Regions from separate parts of the Allobosea sp. NPDC055332 genome, predicted to be linked through region 1. Evidence: predicted binding sites of a transcription regulator. Region 1 holds the regulator's gene; the other holds the start of a gene.
The links. The regulator LexA, encoded in region 1, represses DNA repair genes until DNA is damaged. The targets are predictions, from matches to a motif close to TGTTCNNNNTGTGTTCNG.
Positions count from the first base shown of each region.

Region 1 (7,183 bases):
GGTCCGCAGCGCGTTGCTAGACCAATTCGGCGAGGGGTTCAACCGAACGGCCATTAGCCTTTCTGGGGGCAATCATGCGGCATCGGCGAGGCGCGCCAGCACCTCGTCGCGGCCGAGCACCGCCATTACGTCGAACAGGCCGGGCGAGGTGGTCTTGCCGGTCAGCGCGGCGCGCAGAGGCTGTGCCACCTGACCGAGCTTGACGCCGCTCTCCTCGGCGAAATCGCGGATCGCGCTCTCCAGGGGCGGTGGCGCCCAGTCGGCTACGGCCGAGAGCTTCGCGGCCAGCTTCGGCATGCGCTGCCGGGCTGCATCGTCGAGCAAAGCGGCGGCTTTCGGCTCGAGCGCAAGCGGCCGCTGGGCATAGAGATAGGAGGCGCTGTCGATCAGCTCGATCAGCGTCTTGGCGCGCTCCTTCAGGCCCGGCATGGCCGCCATCAGCTTGGCTTCCAGCTCGGGGGTCGGCTGCGTGCCGATACCACGCGGCGGGCCGATTTCCGACCAGACCGCCTTCAGCGCGGTCATCAATTCGTGATCCTCCGACTGGCGCATATAGAGGCCGTTGAGGTTCTCGAGCTTGGCGTAGTCGAAGCGAGCGGGCGAGCGGCCGATCGAGGAGAGGTTGAACAGCGAGATCATCTCCTCCGGCGAGAAGATCTCCTGGTCGCCATGGCTCCAGCCGAGGCGCAGCAGATAGTTGCGCAGCGCAATCGGCAGATAGCCCATCGAGCGATAGGCATCGACGCCGAGCGCACCGTGCCGCTTCGACAGCTTGGCACCATCCGCGCCGTGGATCAGCGGGATATGCGACATGCTGGGAACCTTCCAGCCGAGCGCCTGGTAGATCTGCGTCTGCCGCGCGGCATTGGTCAGATGGTCGTCGCCGCGGATGACGTGGGTGACGCCCATGTCGTGATCGTCGACCACGACGGCGAGCATATAGGTCGGGTTGCCGTCGGAGCGCAGCAGCACCAGGTCGTCGAGGTTCTCGTTCTGCCAGGTGACGCGGCCCTGGACCTCGTCCTCGACCACGGTCTCGCCGGTCTGCTCGGCCTTGAGGCGGATCACCGGCTTTACGCCCTCCGGCGCGGTCGCCGGATCGCGGTCGCGCCAGCGCCCGTCATAGCGCAGCGGCTTGCCTTCGGCGCGCGCCTTCTCGCGCATCTCCTCGAGCTCCTGCGGCGTCGCATAGCAGTAATACGCCTTGCCGGCGGCCAGCATCTGCTCGGCGATCTCGCGATGGCGGGCGGCGCGCTGGAACTGGTAGACGGTCTGCCCGTCCCAATCGAGGCCGAGCCAGGCCAGGCCGTCGAGGATCGCGGCGATGGCGCCCTCGGTCGAGCGTTCGCGGTCGGTGTCCTCGATGCGCAGCAGCATCTTGCCGCCGTGGCGGCGGGCATAGAGCCAGTTGAACAGTGCGGTGCGGGCACCGCCGATGTGCAGGAATCCGGTTGGCGACGGCGCGAAGCGCGTGACGACCGTGTCACTCATGAAGGGAGGCTCCGGCGGAACAGGTAAGCAAAAGACGAGGGCGACTTCGATACGGGCCTCGGCCGGGGCTGACATCCGGCGCCGCCGCTGTAACATGCCTTGCCGGCTGCCGTTAAGTGCCCCCGACGGGGAGGGGGCGTGATCGCCGCGCGGCCGCGACGGGGGGACGAATGCTCTCCTACGGGCCAGAAGAGCGCCGTAGCAGGGTGCGAGCCGGCGAGCTGGCCTTGCCGGCGCGCTTGCGGCGCTTCGCCGGTTTCCCGTGGCCCGCATCCCTTGTGCTGCATGATTGGGGCGGCCGCGTCCGCCGGGCCCTCGAAACCGAGGCCGAGCGCCGCCGCCTGTTCAACTGGCTGCCGGTCTGCATGGGCGCCGGCGTGCTGCTCTATTTCCTGGCCGATCGCGAGCCGGGACTGGCCGCACCCCTTGCCGGGATGGTGTTGTGCGGGCTCGCCGCGCTGCTGACACGCCAGCGTCGTGCCGTCATGGCTGTCTGCATCGCGGCCGCCGCAGCCTTTGCCGGTTTCGCGGCTGCGACCTTCAGAACGGCAGGCATGGCGGCGCCTGCGCTTGCTCGCAACCATGTCGGCAAGCTCACCGGCTTCGTCGAGACGCTGGAGCAGCGCGAGAAGGGTGTGCGGATCGTCATCCAGGTCACGGACTTGCCTGGGGTGGAGGCTGCGCAGCGGCCGCGGCGGGTGCGCGTCACCACGCCGGTGACGACCTTGAAGCCCGGCGACCATATCAGCGCGACGGCGCGCCTTTTGCCGCCGCCCGGCCCGGCGCGCCCCGGCGGCTATGATTTTGCTCGCGACGCCTTCTTCCAGGGCATCGGTGCCGTCGGCAACATCGCAGGCAAGATCACGCTCGTACCGGCGCCGGTTCCGATGCCGCGCCGGCTCGCATTGGCGGTCGCGATCGACCAGGCCCGCAATGCATTGACCGAGCGTATCGCGAGCAGCGGCGGCGGGCAGGCGGGAGCGATGGCGGCGGCGCTCGTCACCGGCAAGCGCGGGCTGATCAGCGAAGAGACCAACAACGACCTGCGCGCCGCCGGCATCTACCATATCGTCTCGATCTCAGGCCTGCACATGGTGCTCGCTGCCGGCACGATCTTCTGGCTGGTGCGGGCGCTGCTGGCCCTGTCGCAGACGGCGGCGCTTCACTGGCCGGTGAAGAAGCTCGCGGCGCTGGCGGCCATGCTCGGCGCCACCGGTTATTGCGTCTTCTCCGGCGCCGAGGTCGCGACCGTGCGCTCGCTGATCATGACGCTGGTGATGCTGGGCGCGATCCTGGTCGACCGGCCGGCGCTCAGCATGCGCAATCTTGCCCTGTCCGCGATCATCGTGCTGCTGCGCGAGCCGGAAGCGCTGCTCGGCCCGAGCTTCCAGATGTCGTTCGGGGCGGTGACGGCGCTGATCGCCTTCGCCGAGCGCTGGCAGGAGCGTCCGCCCGATGCGGCCGCAACCTCCTGGCCCTGGCCGCTGCGGCCGCTCTGGCTTTCGGCCGTCGGCATCCTGTCCACGACCATGGTCGCGACCGCGGCGACGGCGCCCTATGGCGTCTATCATTTCCAGACTTTCAATCCGTTCGGCCTGCTCGGCAATGCATTGGCGCTGCCTTTCGTCTCGCTGATCGTGATGCCGGCCGCTGTCTTCGGCGTGCTCGCCTATCCGTTCGGGCTGGACTGGCCGGCCTGGGCGCTGATGGGCTGGGCCTCCGGCCTCGTGCTCCAGCTTGCTCATTGGGTGGCTGGCATCGACCGCTCGACCGTCGTGCTGCCGGCGTTCGGCTCGCTCGCCCTGATCCTGTTCTCGCTGTCGCTGCTCTGGCTGACCTTGTGGACGACGGCGCTACGTTTCCTTGCTGCGGTGCCTCTGGTCGGTGGGCTCGCACTGGCCTCGGCTCCGTCGCGACCGGACATCATGATCGAGCGCGACGGCTCGGGCGTATTGGTCCGCGGGCCGGATGGGAAGATGGTGCTGGCCGGCAAGCCGAGCCGTTTCGTGCTGACGCAATGGCTGCATGCCGACGGCGATTCACGCTCGCCCGATGATGCGGCGCTCCGCAACGGCGCCGCCTGCGACGCGCGCGGCTGCGTCATCCGCCTGCCGGATGGTCGCAGCGTCGCCTATACGCGCGATCGCATCGCCCTGGTCGAGGACTGCCAGCGCGCCGATCTTGTGGTGACCTCGCTCTATTGGACGGCACCTTGCGCCGCCCGCCTGATCGATCGCAGCGCGCTCATCCGTGACGGCGCGACCGCCTATCACGCGGCCCGTGAGGGCTGGCGCGCCTATACGGCCGACGAGGTCACGCATCTTCGTCCCTGGACCAGGGCGCGACCGGAACCGAGGCCGGCGCCCGAGGCTGCTCCTGCTCCTGCTCCTGCTCCAACGCCGGCAACTACGGAGCCGGCGCAGGATCCGGACATGCTTCAGTAGCGCCGCATCAGATTGACGAGCCGGCCCTGGATCTTGACCCGGTCGGGCCCGAGCACGCGTGTCTCATAGGCCGGGTTGGCGGCCTCGAGCGCGATCGAGGAGCCGCGCTTGCGCAAGCGCTTCAGCGTCGCCTCCTCGTCGTCGATCAAGGCGACGATGATGTCGCCGGTATTGGCGGTGTCCTGCTTGCGGATGACGACGGTGTCGCCGTCGAGGATGCCGGCCTCGATCATCGAGTCGCCGCGGACCTCGAGGGCGTAATGCTCGCCGCCACCGAGCATGTCGGCCGGCATCGAGACGCTGTGGCTGCGATCCTGGATCGCCGAGATCGGCGTACCGGCGGCGATACGGCCCATGACCGGGATCGAGACGGTGGAACGCCCGCTCTCCTCGGCGGCTGGCGGCCGCGGCTTCGTCAGGTTGGCGGCCGGTGCCGGGGCAGGCGGGGTCTGGCCGAGCCCGCCCTGAACGACCGAGGGGCTGAAGCGGCCACGCTGCGCCTGCGGTCCGCCGATCCCGTCAGGCATCTTGATGACTTCGAGGGCGCGCGCCCGGTTCGGAAGCCGGCGAATGAAGCCGCGTTCCTCCAGCGCCATGATCAAGCGGTGGATGCCGGATTTGGAGCGCAGGTCGAGCGCGTCCTTCATTTCGTCGAACGAGGGCGGTACGCCGGATTCGCGCAGGCGTTCATGGATGAAGCGAAGCAGTTCGAACTGTTTGCGTGTCAGCATGATCGCGCCGTCCGCCTCTCGGGCTAGAATCGAAACAAAGCACGAACACCATACTCGTTCGCCTTGTGTTCCGCAAGGCGCATCCTGCCGCAAGGTGAACGGATCAGCGCAGCCGGATGATGCGGCAGGGATCGCCCGCCTTGGCTGGCTCGGCGAAAGCCGGGCGGATCACCAGCGCCTCGGCCCGTGACAGGTTCGCCAGCATCGAGGAATCTTGCTTGGCGAAGGGCCGAACGCGCCGCTCGCCGTCAACCAGCTCAATAGTGGCGCGCAGATAGTCCTGGCGTTCGTCATTGGCCGGCAGGTCGCTGGCGAGGATGGCCGGCTCGCTACGATCGCGCTCGGGATCGTCGATGCCGAGCAGGGCCTCGACCAGCGGCATCGCGAAGAGGTGCCCGCAGACGATCGAGGAGACCGGGTTGCCGGGCAGGCCGAGCGCGACCATGGGCCCGAGCCGCCCCATCATCATCGGTTTGCCGGGGCGCATCGCGATCTTCCAGAACCCAAGTTCCATGCCCTGCGCCTTCAGCGCCGCCTGGACGAGGTCGTGCTCGCCGACCGAGGCGCCGCCGAGGGTGATCAGGACGTCGGCACCGGCTTCGCGTGCTGCCTCGATCTTGGCGGCGAGATCGGGATGATCGTCGCGGGCGATGCCGAGGTCGAGCGCCGTGCCGCCGGCCTGCTCGACCAGAGCGGCAAGGGCGAAGCTGTTCGAGGCGACGATCTGGTCGGGCCCGACGGGTTCGCCCGGCAGGACGAGCTCGTCGCCAGTGGCGAGGATCGCGACCCGCGGCTTGCGGCGGACCGAAAGCGTCGGATGCCCTGCGGCAGCGGCGAGACCAAGCGCTGCGCTGTCGAGCCGGCGGCCGGCTTTCAGCAAGATCTCACCGGTTCTGAAGTCGAGTCCCGCCAGGCGGACGAACTGGCCCTGATCGGCAGGTTTGGTGACGCGGATCACCGGGCTGCCGACGCCTTCGGCATGCTCCTGGATCAGGATCGTATCCGCGCCTTCAGGCAATGGTGCTCCGGTAAAAATCCGTACTGCCTCGCCAAGCGAAACTTTGCCGGAAAAGCGGCGACCAGCGGCGGACTCGCCGACAACGCGGAGCTGGGCGCCGCGCGCCAAATCCTCGACGCGTACGGCGTAGCCGTCCATGGCCGAATTGGCGAAAGGCGGCTGGGTCCTGAGCGCGGCGACGTCTTCAACCAGCACGCGGCCGGCGCACTGCGCCAGCGGCAGCGTCTCGGCTTGTGTCGGGCCGGGCACGCTGTCGAGCAGTGCTTTCAGCGCGACGGGAACGGGGGTGAGGCTCATGCCGATGGCCCTGCGAGCTCGTAGGTTCCGGACTTGCCGCCGGATTTATGCACGAGACGGATGCCTTCGATATGCATGGCGCGATCAACCGCCTTCACCATGTCGTAGACGGTGAGGCAGGCGACGCTGACGGCGGTCAGCGCCTCCATCTCGACGCCGGTCTTGCCGGTGAGCTTGACCTCGGCGCGCACGCGCACGCCCGGCAGTGTCTCGTCGATCGTAAGGTCCACGGCGATCTTCGAGAGCAACAACGGGTGGCAGAGCGGGATCAGCTCATGGGCGCGCTTGGCGGCCATGATGCCGGCGAGGCGGGCGGTGCCGAGCACGTCGCCTTTCTTCGCCTCGCCGTCGCGGACGATCGTCAGCGTCTCGGCTTGCATCACCACATGGCCTTCGGCGACGGCTATCCGGATGGTCTCGGCCTTGCCGCCGACATCGACCATATGGGCCTCGCCCTTCTGGTCGAGATGGGTGAGGCGGCTCACGCGGCGGCCTCGGCCGTCTTGCCCGTCAGAAGCTCGCGCGTCGCGGCCGCCACGTCCGCCTGGCGCATCAGGCTCTCGCCGACGAGGAAGGTATTGACGCCGCAAGCCTGCAGGCGGGCGATGTCGGCATGAGTGAAGATGCCGCTCTCGCCGACGAGCAGGCGGTCCTTCGGCACGCGTGGCGCCAGCCGTTCGGTGACAGCGAGGTTGAGCTCGAAAGAGCGCAGGTCGCGGTTGTTGATGCCGACCAGCCTGGTGTCGAGGGGCAGCGCGCGCTCCAGCTCGGCCTCGTCATGGACCTCGGCGAGCGCGGCCATGCCGAGCGCCTTGGCGGTAGCGATGAGTTCGTGCGCCGCGGCATCGTCGAGCGAGGCCATGATGATCAGGATGCAATCGGCGCCCCAGCTCCTGGCTTCGAAGACCTGGTAGGGCTCGAACATGAAGTCCTTGCGCAGGCCCGGCAGGCCGGAGGCAGTGCGGGCCTGCGCAAGATACTCCGGCTGCCCCTGGAAGGAGGGCGTGTCGGTCAGCACCGAGAGGCAAGCGGCGCCGCCTTCGGCATAGGCCTTGGCCAGCGCCGGCGGGTCGAAATCGGCGCGGATCAGGCCCTTGGACGGCGAGGCCTTCTTGATCTCGGCGATCAGGGCCGGGCCGCCGGCGCGGTGCTTGGCTTCGAGCGCGCCGATGAAGTCGCGCGGCGCCGGCATCGCCGTGGCG
Region 1 is NZ_JBSHMO010000003.1:690,144-697,326, reverse strand. It holds gene gltX (glutamate--tRNA ligase) at 73-1,491, opposite strand; gene ACWIGM_RS19615 (ComEC/Rec2 family competence protein) at 1,662-3,935, shown strand; gene lexA (transcriptional repressor LexA) at 3,929-4,666, opposite strand; gene ACWIGM_RS19605 (molybdopterin molybdotransferase MoeA) at 4,770-5,981, opposite strand; gene moaC (cyclic pyranopterin monophosphate synthase MoaC) at 5,978-6,466, opposite strand; gene trpC (indole-3-glycerol phosphate synthase TrpC) at 6,463-7,183, opposite strand, start outside.

Region 2 (7,183 bases), on a different contig from region 1:
CACCCTCCGGCGCCTGCGCCAGATGTTCGATGACGCGCTGGGCCGAGGTCGGCCCTACGCCCGGCAGGAGCTGCATCACGCGGAAGGCTGAGACCCGGTCGCGCGGGTTCTCGACGAAGCGCAGCAGGGCGAGCAGGTCTTTGACGTGGGCAGCGTCGAGGAACTTCAACCCACCGAACTTGACGAACGGGATGTTCCGGCGCGTCAGCTCGATCTCGAGCGGGCCGCTATGGTGTGAGGCGCGGAAGAGCACCGCCTGCTGCTTGAGCGTCGCGCCGGCCTCGCGGTTCTCCAGCACCTTTTCGGCAATGAAGCGTGCCTGATCGGCCTCGTCTCGGACATTGACCAATTCCGGCGCGGCGCCGGCGGCGCGATCGGTCCAGAGGTTCTTGGTGAAGCGCTCAGCGGCGAGGTCAATCACCGCATTGGCGGCGGCGAGGATGGCCTGCGTCGAGCGATAGTTCTGGTCGAGCGTGATCACCTCGGCCGCCGGCGAGAATGCCAGCGGGAAGTCGAGGATATTGCGGACGGTCGCGGCGCGAAAAGAATAGATCGACTGCGCATCGTCGCCGACCACAGTCAGGCCGCGGCCGTCCGGCTTCAGCGCCAGCAGGATCGACGACTGCAGCCGGTTGGTATCCTGGTACTCGTCGACCATGACGTGATCGAAGCGCCCCCCAACATCGGCCGCGAGGTCGCCATCGGTCATCGCCTGCGCCCAGTAGAGCAGCAGGTCGTCGTAATCGAGCACGTTCTGCTGCTGCTTGGCCTCCACATAGGCCTCGAAGAGCTGCCTCAGCTCCTCCATCCAAGCGATGCACCACGGATAGGACAGCCGCAGTACGTCCTCGATCGGCTGCTCGGCGTTGACGCAGCGCGAATAGATCGAGAGGCAGGTTCCCTTGGTTGGAAAGCGCGTCTCGGTCTTCGAAAAGCCGAGCTCGTGCCGGACCAGGTTCATCAGGTCGGCGGCGTCCTCGCGGTCATGGATGGTGAAGGCGGGATCGAGCCCGATCTGCTCGGCGAGATCACGCAGAAGGCGTGCGCCGACGCCATGGAAGGTGCCGGCCCAATTCAGCGCATCGACCGCTACGCCGGCGCCCTCGCCCATCACCTTACGAGCGATGCGCTCGACGCGGCGGATCATCTCGGAGGCAGCCCGGCGCGAGAACGTCATCAGAAGGATGCGGCGCGGGTCGGCACCGCTAACGAGCAGATGGGCGACGCGATGCGCCAGGGTATTGGTCTTGCCCGAGCCGGCGCCGGCAATGATCAGCACAGGGGGAGCAGGGAGTGGTCCATCGCCATGCGAGACCGCCCGTCGCTGAGCCGGGTTCAGGCTATCGAGATAGACGTGCGCGCTCATGTCGATTCGGTCTGCTGAAGTTGAAGGGCAGCACGGGCTGAAGGCGCCTGCAATGTCGAAAGACGGCTATCGGGTTGTCCGAAGCCTGCCTGTGCAACGTCCGGTCGGCTTGACTCTCTCGGCTCAAAAGTTCTCATTATGTTCTCATACTGGAGAGCAAAGCCCATGTCAGCCGTGCCACTGCCGGACACGTCGCGTATGACGGAATTGGAGACCGAGATCGACGGCGTCATTGCCGAGCACGGCAGTGAACGCGCTGCGATCCGGGCGTTGCTGCTGGATCTCGCAGAGCTCGGGCGCGACGGCGATCGGGCAAGCTCGCACGGCGATCTGCGCGGGCTGTTCTCGGAGGGCGCCCGGCCGGTCAAAAGCGAGGATCTGTGATGGTCAAACGCTCGCAACGCAGCCTGCATCCTGGCAAGGCAGCGGAGATGAAGGCAACGCTCCGCACCTTTCAGTGGGAAGTCAGGAAATGGTGTGGCGAGATTCCGCTTGGCACGACCGTCTATGTTGCGCTGCAGTCGCTCGCTGATGCCTTGAACCTAGCTGACATGCAGCTCAACGGAGCGCTCGACGATGCCAAGCGTGATGCTGGCGGGTATGGCAAGCGCGGGCTGGAGGATTTCTGAGACTGGCGGTTCGGCGCCCCACTCCCAATAGAAAGGCCTCTCGGAGCGAGCCGAGAGGCAGGTTGTCTCTGGCGAAGGGGCAGGCGGCTGCGCCCTAGCCTCTGACTTGCTACCAGATGCCGACACCGACAGGTCGGGTCCCGAATTCCGTCGGCGCGTAGCCGTTGGTGACGATCCTCATATTTCCGTTGCCGGTAAGGCCGAAGCTACCCCAGCTGATGGCGTTGATCATGCCCTGCGAGTAGAACGTCGTCTGGTTGGACAGGTGCAAAGTGCCCTCGATATCGAGCGAGTGCATGCTGTTGTCCGCCGCGGCGAATGCGGTTGAGACCATGTAGACGTCGGCGTCGGTGTTGGTGCCGGGCCCGAACGAGTAGGTGTGCAGCCCGGAGATGTCGGCACTCTGCAGACCGTTGAAGTAGATGTTGCCGCCAGTGGCTCCGAAGGCCGTGACATTGCGGATCACCGGCTCGCGAATGCCGGACGGCGTCACGCGGCCGGAGCCGTTCAGTTCAATATTGCGGAACGGAGCGTTGGCCAGCACGCCACTCGACAGGTAGAGGTTCTCGATCACCACCCTGTCGACCGAGCAGGACGGCGTCTGGGTCGATGCTGAGTAGATGATGTAGGAGTTCGGCGTGGCGCCTGGATAGCTCGGGACAGAAAAGTTCCGGAGCGCGCTGCCGCCGCAGCCGTTGAGGCGGATCAGAACGCCGCCGGGGAAGTCCTTCCTGATCGTAGCGCTCAGCACCTCGTCGCCTTCCAGCGTCACGCGACCGAGGTTGATGGTCGATGTCACCCGGAGGCAGCCGCTCCAGCCGATGCGGTTGGTGCCCTGCACGAGAGACGTCGCATCAGCGATTGCTGCGTTCAGTGCAGCGGTGTCGTCGGTCACGCAATCGAGAGCCGCGCCGTAGTCTTTGAGCCGGAGCTGCGATGGAGCGGCACCGGCGGGCACGGACCCCAAGCCGAGCAATGCCGAGAGGACAAGCGTCTTCAATACGACTGAGGGCAAAGCCATTAGGTTTCTCCAGGTTGGCAGTTGCAGCAGCCGAGAGGATGACTTTGATCCTCACGATGCTGTCGTTGAGTATGAGGCCGCTGGAGACACCGGGGATTGATTGCTGATCTATCCCCGCAAGGACGATGAAATGACGGAAGCTCGCCCCTTTCATGTGTTGATCGATATTGATCGCTGTCGACTACACATCCGCTTGTACGAGATCGGGGCTTAGCTCTCAAAACGGCGATGGATACGGAGATCGTTTCCGCCCTCGGCGATAGTGAGCAACTTCGGATCAGGGTCGCAGACGAGCGTGCCGCCTACGCGTTCCGGCGCTGCTTCGGTGGCCCAGCAGTGTCAGCCAATGAGATCGGGCGCCGCGGAGCTCGCCGACGATGCACGAGGGGCAAGCACGGAACCGTTGACAGTGCCGCGCGTTCAGCTGCCGTCTCCCTGCACCGTCGAGACGACCTGGCCTCTTCAGCTTTCGCTGTCGGGGCTTTTTCTTTGGCTCCTGCGTGTTGGCCTCGGCTTGGCGCTCCCCCAACCCAGCGCCTGCCTGTCGCCAAAGCAGTCGTCTCCCGGCGTCAATCGGCGAATTGCTTATCGCGGCTGAACTCTTGATTACGTGCTGCGTCACGCATCATTCTAAAACTCACGGCGCCAGCGGTACCGCGATGTTTGTATCTGGCTTGGAGCACGCTTCAATAATTTATGGCTTTCCGCCAATCGGGGTGCCCTGCAAAACTTCCGAAATCGCAGTATTGTATCGCCACTTCCAATCCGGATTTAGCAGCGGCGTCATTCGGACCAGCAATACTTTTGCCAAATCATCGTTGTGCAACTTCAATTGCTGGATGGGCGTTACCGTTGGGGTCGGAGAGAACAATATAAAAAGCGCTTCGCCAACAGGCCCCTCAGCAAAAGCAAAAATTGCCGCAAGCGTTGGAAAAAAGCGTTTGATTGCCTGATCCACCAGTACCGTCTCAGGGTTTGTGTAAGAATCGATCTTGTCTTTGAGTTTGCCCTCGATCCGATCAATGTCGGAAGGACGTACGGGAGCATCCTTCAGGGAGCGATATGCCCTCTCGTAGACCTCGGACCAAGCACCCCATGCCTGAAGCACCTGCTGGGGTGTTGCTTTGGGATCCGACATCGCGGTGTGCACGCGCTTTACGCAGTCCGTGATCGTGATGCCTCCGCAAGAAATCGTTGGCGCCGGGGCAATTTGAGCCAAGGCGCCGGAACCCGCCAACAAAACCAGGCCGGCGCTGACCAAGAGCATGGATCTGAACTTCATCCCCAGACCTCCCATCACCTCAAACATTGCTCTGAGCTCACCATGGGACTCGAACCCGGAAGTTCTGAAACCTCACTGGAAAAGCATACTTCTTGACAGCCATACCCTTGCGACCGAACCGCTCTGATCACTTCGCACTGCGATGAATTATCACAGTGCTTAGCGTCCACTTGAGATTGCCCACCGCTCACCCGAACAGAGATTTTTGCAGCGATGAACGGCTTCTCTGGATTATTCTCAGTGAATGTTTTAGCAGTGACTTTAATTTCATTCATGAAAAGACCACAAGTTAATTCTGATTTAGTTTCTATCCAAGTATTTGCTGATATTCCTTGAAATTCACCCTTGTCATTGACTGATATTCTGAAAAGTGGACTTTTGGAGATATAGTTTTTGCTCTGAGATGGAAATCCTATTTGAGTTTTACTCTCCTTCTTTTCTTGAGAATGAGCCGCCGTTGATACCATCAAGATCAACGAGAAAGCGGCGACGCTTTTCATGGCAATCATAATTATTGCTCCAGAATTTGAGTTCACCACTTCGGAAGGCTCCAGTTCCCAGGATTAAGATCGCTTCGCCTCCAGTTGTCATAGATCCTATCCGGGTTTAGATCGTTACGACTCCAGTCGTCTATGAGCCGCTTTCCGGCTTGCTCAATCAAGGATCCCAAATCTTTTAGACCCTCCGACAATGAAATCAAAGCCTTCGCCAATTCACCGTCTTTATCGATTTGAAAATTCAGAAGCTTCTTCACGTCCTCAATCATCTGAGAGTGAAACTTGACGAGTGTGTTATTCGGACCAAAGCAATCCTGCCCGATCTTGCCGGATAGACACTTCGTCAGCTCGCGAACAGTCAGGCGCCCGCCGGTGCAGGCTGCGCTTCCAATCGGATTGCCGCCATTGGTGACGACACACTCTACGGCAATCCTCATCTCTTCGTTCATCTGCGGGCCATAGGCACACAGCGCCGCCGCGACATACGCGCCTTGACTGCTCGCCAGACAGCCAGCAAGCCGCCCAGCTTCGCCCGGAAGCAGAGCCTGCGCGGCACATTGACCGATCGCCGATGAGTCGCCGTTGGCGCGAACAAGACAACTCACGGCTTGCCGCGTTTTTGGATCGCCAATCGCTCCGCCACATGCTTCGATCGCAGAGGCTGCATCAACGGCGTTGCTGATGCAGTTGTAGGCCTCCTGGGCCTGCTTCAATTTCGGATCGGCAAACTGAGCCAGGCACTTTAGTGGGTTGTCGCCATTGATCGCCTTCAGGCACTCAGCTGCCTTTTGGGCGTCTGGGCCACCGACCGCAGCAACGCATCCCAGCATGTCGCCTTTGCTGGCATTCATGTTCGAGATGCAGCTCGCGGCCCCCATCAGATTTCTGGCCTCGTCACCATCAACCAAGCAGCGCGCCGCCGCGAGTTTGTCCCCTGCACTCGCCTGCAGGCATGCGAGGCGATTGAGATTCGGGTCACTGCTCAGGTTCGGCGATATGCACAATGCGACGGCCTTCGGATCAGCTCCTGCGCGCCTGACGCATCCTTGAAGGTCCGCAGCCTTCTGCTTCAGGTCGGCCGGCACGAGACAGTCCGCCGATTTGGCCGGATCGGACATATTGTCGACCAGACATGTCAGCTTTGCCCGAGTATCTGCTTCGAGAGGCAGCTCTTTTGCCTTCGCGAGCAGACACTTTGCCGTCGCCTTCTCGTCATTCTGCCTGGTCAGGCACTCCACCAGGACCTTCTGCTCATCGCTCATCATGCGAGACGTGACGCAGGCTAAGAACGCCTCCTCCCTGTTGCCGGCGGACTGACGGCACTCCGTAATTTCCTCAAGCTTAGGCACCAATCGCGTGAGCTTGCCTTTTTCGATCGCGACCTTACTGGCAAGATCAAATCCGGCCTTTTTCAACTCCTCCAAGCCGGCTAGGCCATCTTCGTACCATTGACAGCTCTCATAAGCGGAACGAACGGCATCAACCGTTGAACGCTCGGCATAATCGGCATCCGTCCCAAGACAATTCCAAAGCTGCCTCGGCGAGACGATAACCTTCGCGCAGTCCCTGATATCGCCTAACGTAAACGGGACATTCTGGTTTGGATCGGGCTGATCTTTCTTCCCTCGGAAGGCCAGGTTCCTAACGCATTCGTCCAGCCTGCTCCTAATGGCCTTCTCTCGGTTCAGGAGATCACGATCGGCAACAGTCCAAGCATAGTGCGTCACGTCTGCTCCGGTTATGTTTTCAAACACAACCTCGGAATATGGGTATGAGACGGGACCGCCGACCGTTGGTATTCCAAGCCGCGCCGATAGCTTGATGGCACGATTGGCATCATCCTCAGTCGCTCCCGCAGCAATCGCAACCCGCCACGTCGAGTCATCGTAGAACAGGTTCGCCGGCCCACTTTGGGAACTTGGGCCGGTCCGAACTCTGATCGCGCGGGGCGGCAGTATGGCCAGATTAATTCCTGAGTATTTCTGCCGAATGTCACGCGCCTCCGAGATCGCTCCCTCTTCATTCGAGCCGGCATACAAGTAGACGTACCATTTGCGCCCTTTGTCGCCGACCCGCGGGTCGCGGATAAAATTCGGATAGCTCGGCAAAGCTACAGACGGAGCGTAAACCTCGACTGGCTTGATCTCGCGAGACCAGCGATCCGGCAGCAACCGAACGACCAGCGGATCCGATCCAAACTTGAGCTCTTTCGCTATGGCGAGTTTGTCAGCTGCCTCGCGCTCGGATGCATATGCCGCCGACACGACGGACCACGCACGGCCAGTGTGAGGAACGTGCGGGTAAACGGCATAATGCCCAGCTGGGCTCTTCTCACGAAGTTTGCGAAGAAAAACCATCGCATTTTCAGCATTGTCAAATTGCTCTATG
Region 2 is NZ_JBSHMO010000001.1:984,541-991,723, reverse strand. It holds gene ACWIGM_RS05090 (ATP-dependent helicase) at 1-1,366, opposite strand, end outside; gene ACWIGM_RS05085 (hypothetical protein) at 1,532-1,750, shown strand; gene ACWIGM_RS05080 (hypothetical protein) at 1,750-1,995, shown strand; gene ACWIGM_RS05075 (hypothetical protein) at 2,105-3,016, opposite strand; gene ACWIGM_RS05070 (hypothetical protein) at 3,711-4,298, opposite strand; gene ACWIGM_RS05065 (hypothetical protein) at 4,313-4,807, opposite strand; gene ACWIGM_RS05060 (hypothetical protein) at 4,831-7,183, opposite strand, start outside.
Region 2: the regulator LexA is predicted to act here: its motif matches at 1,495-1,512, upstream of ACWIGM_RS05090 (ATP-dependent helicase).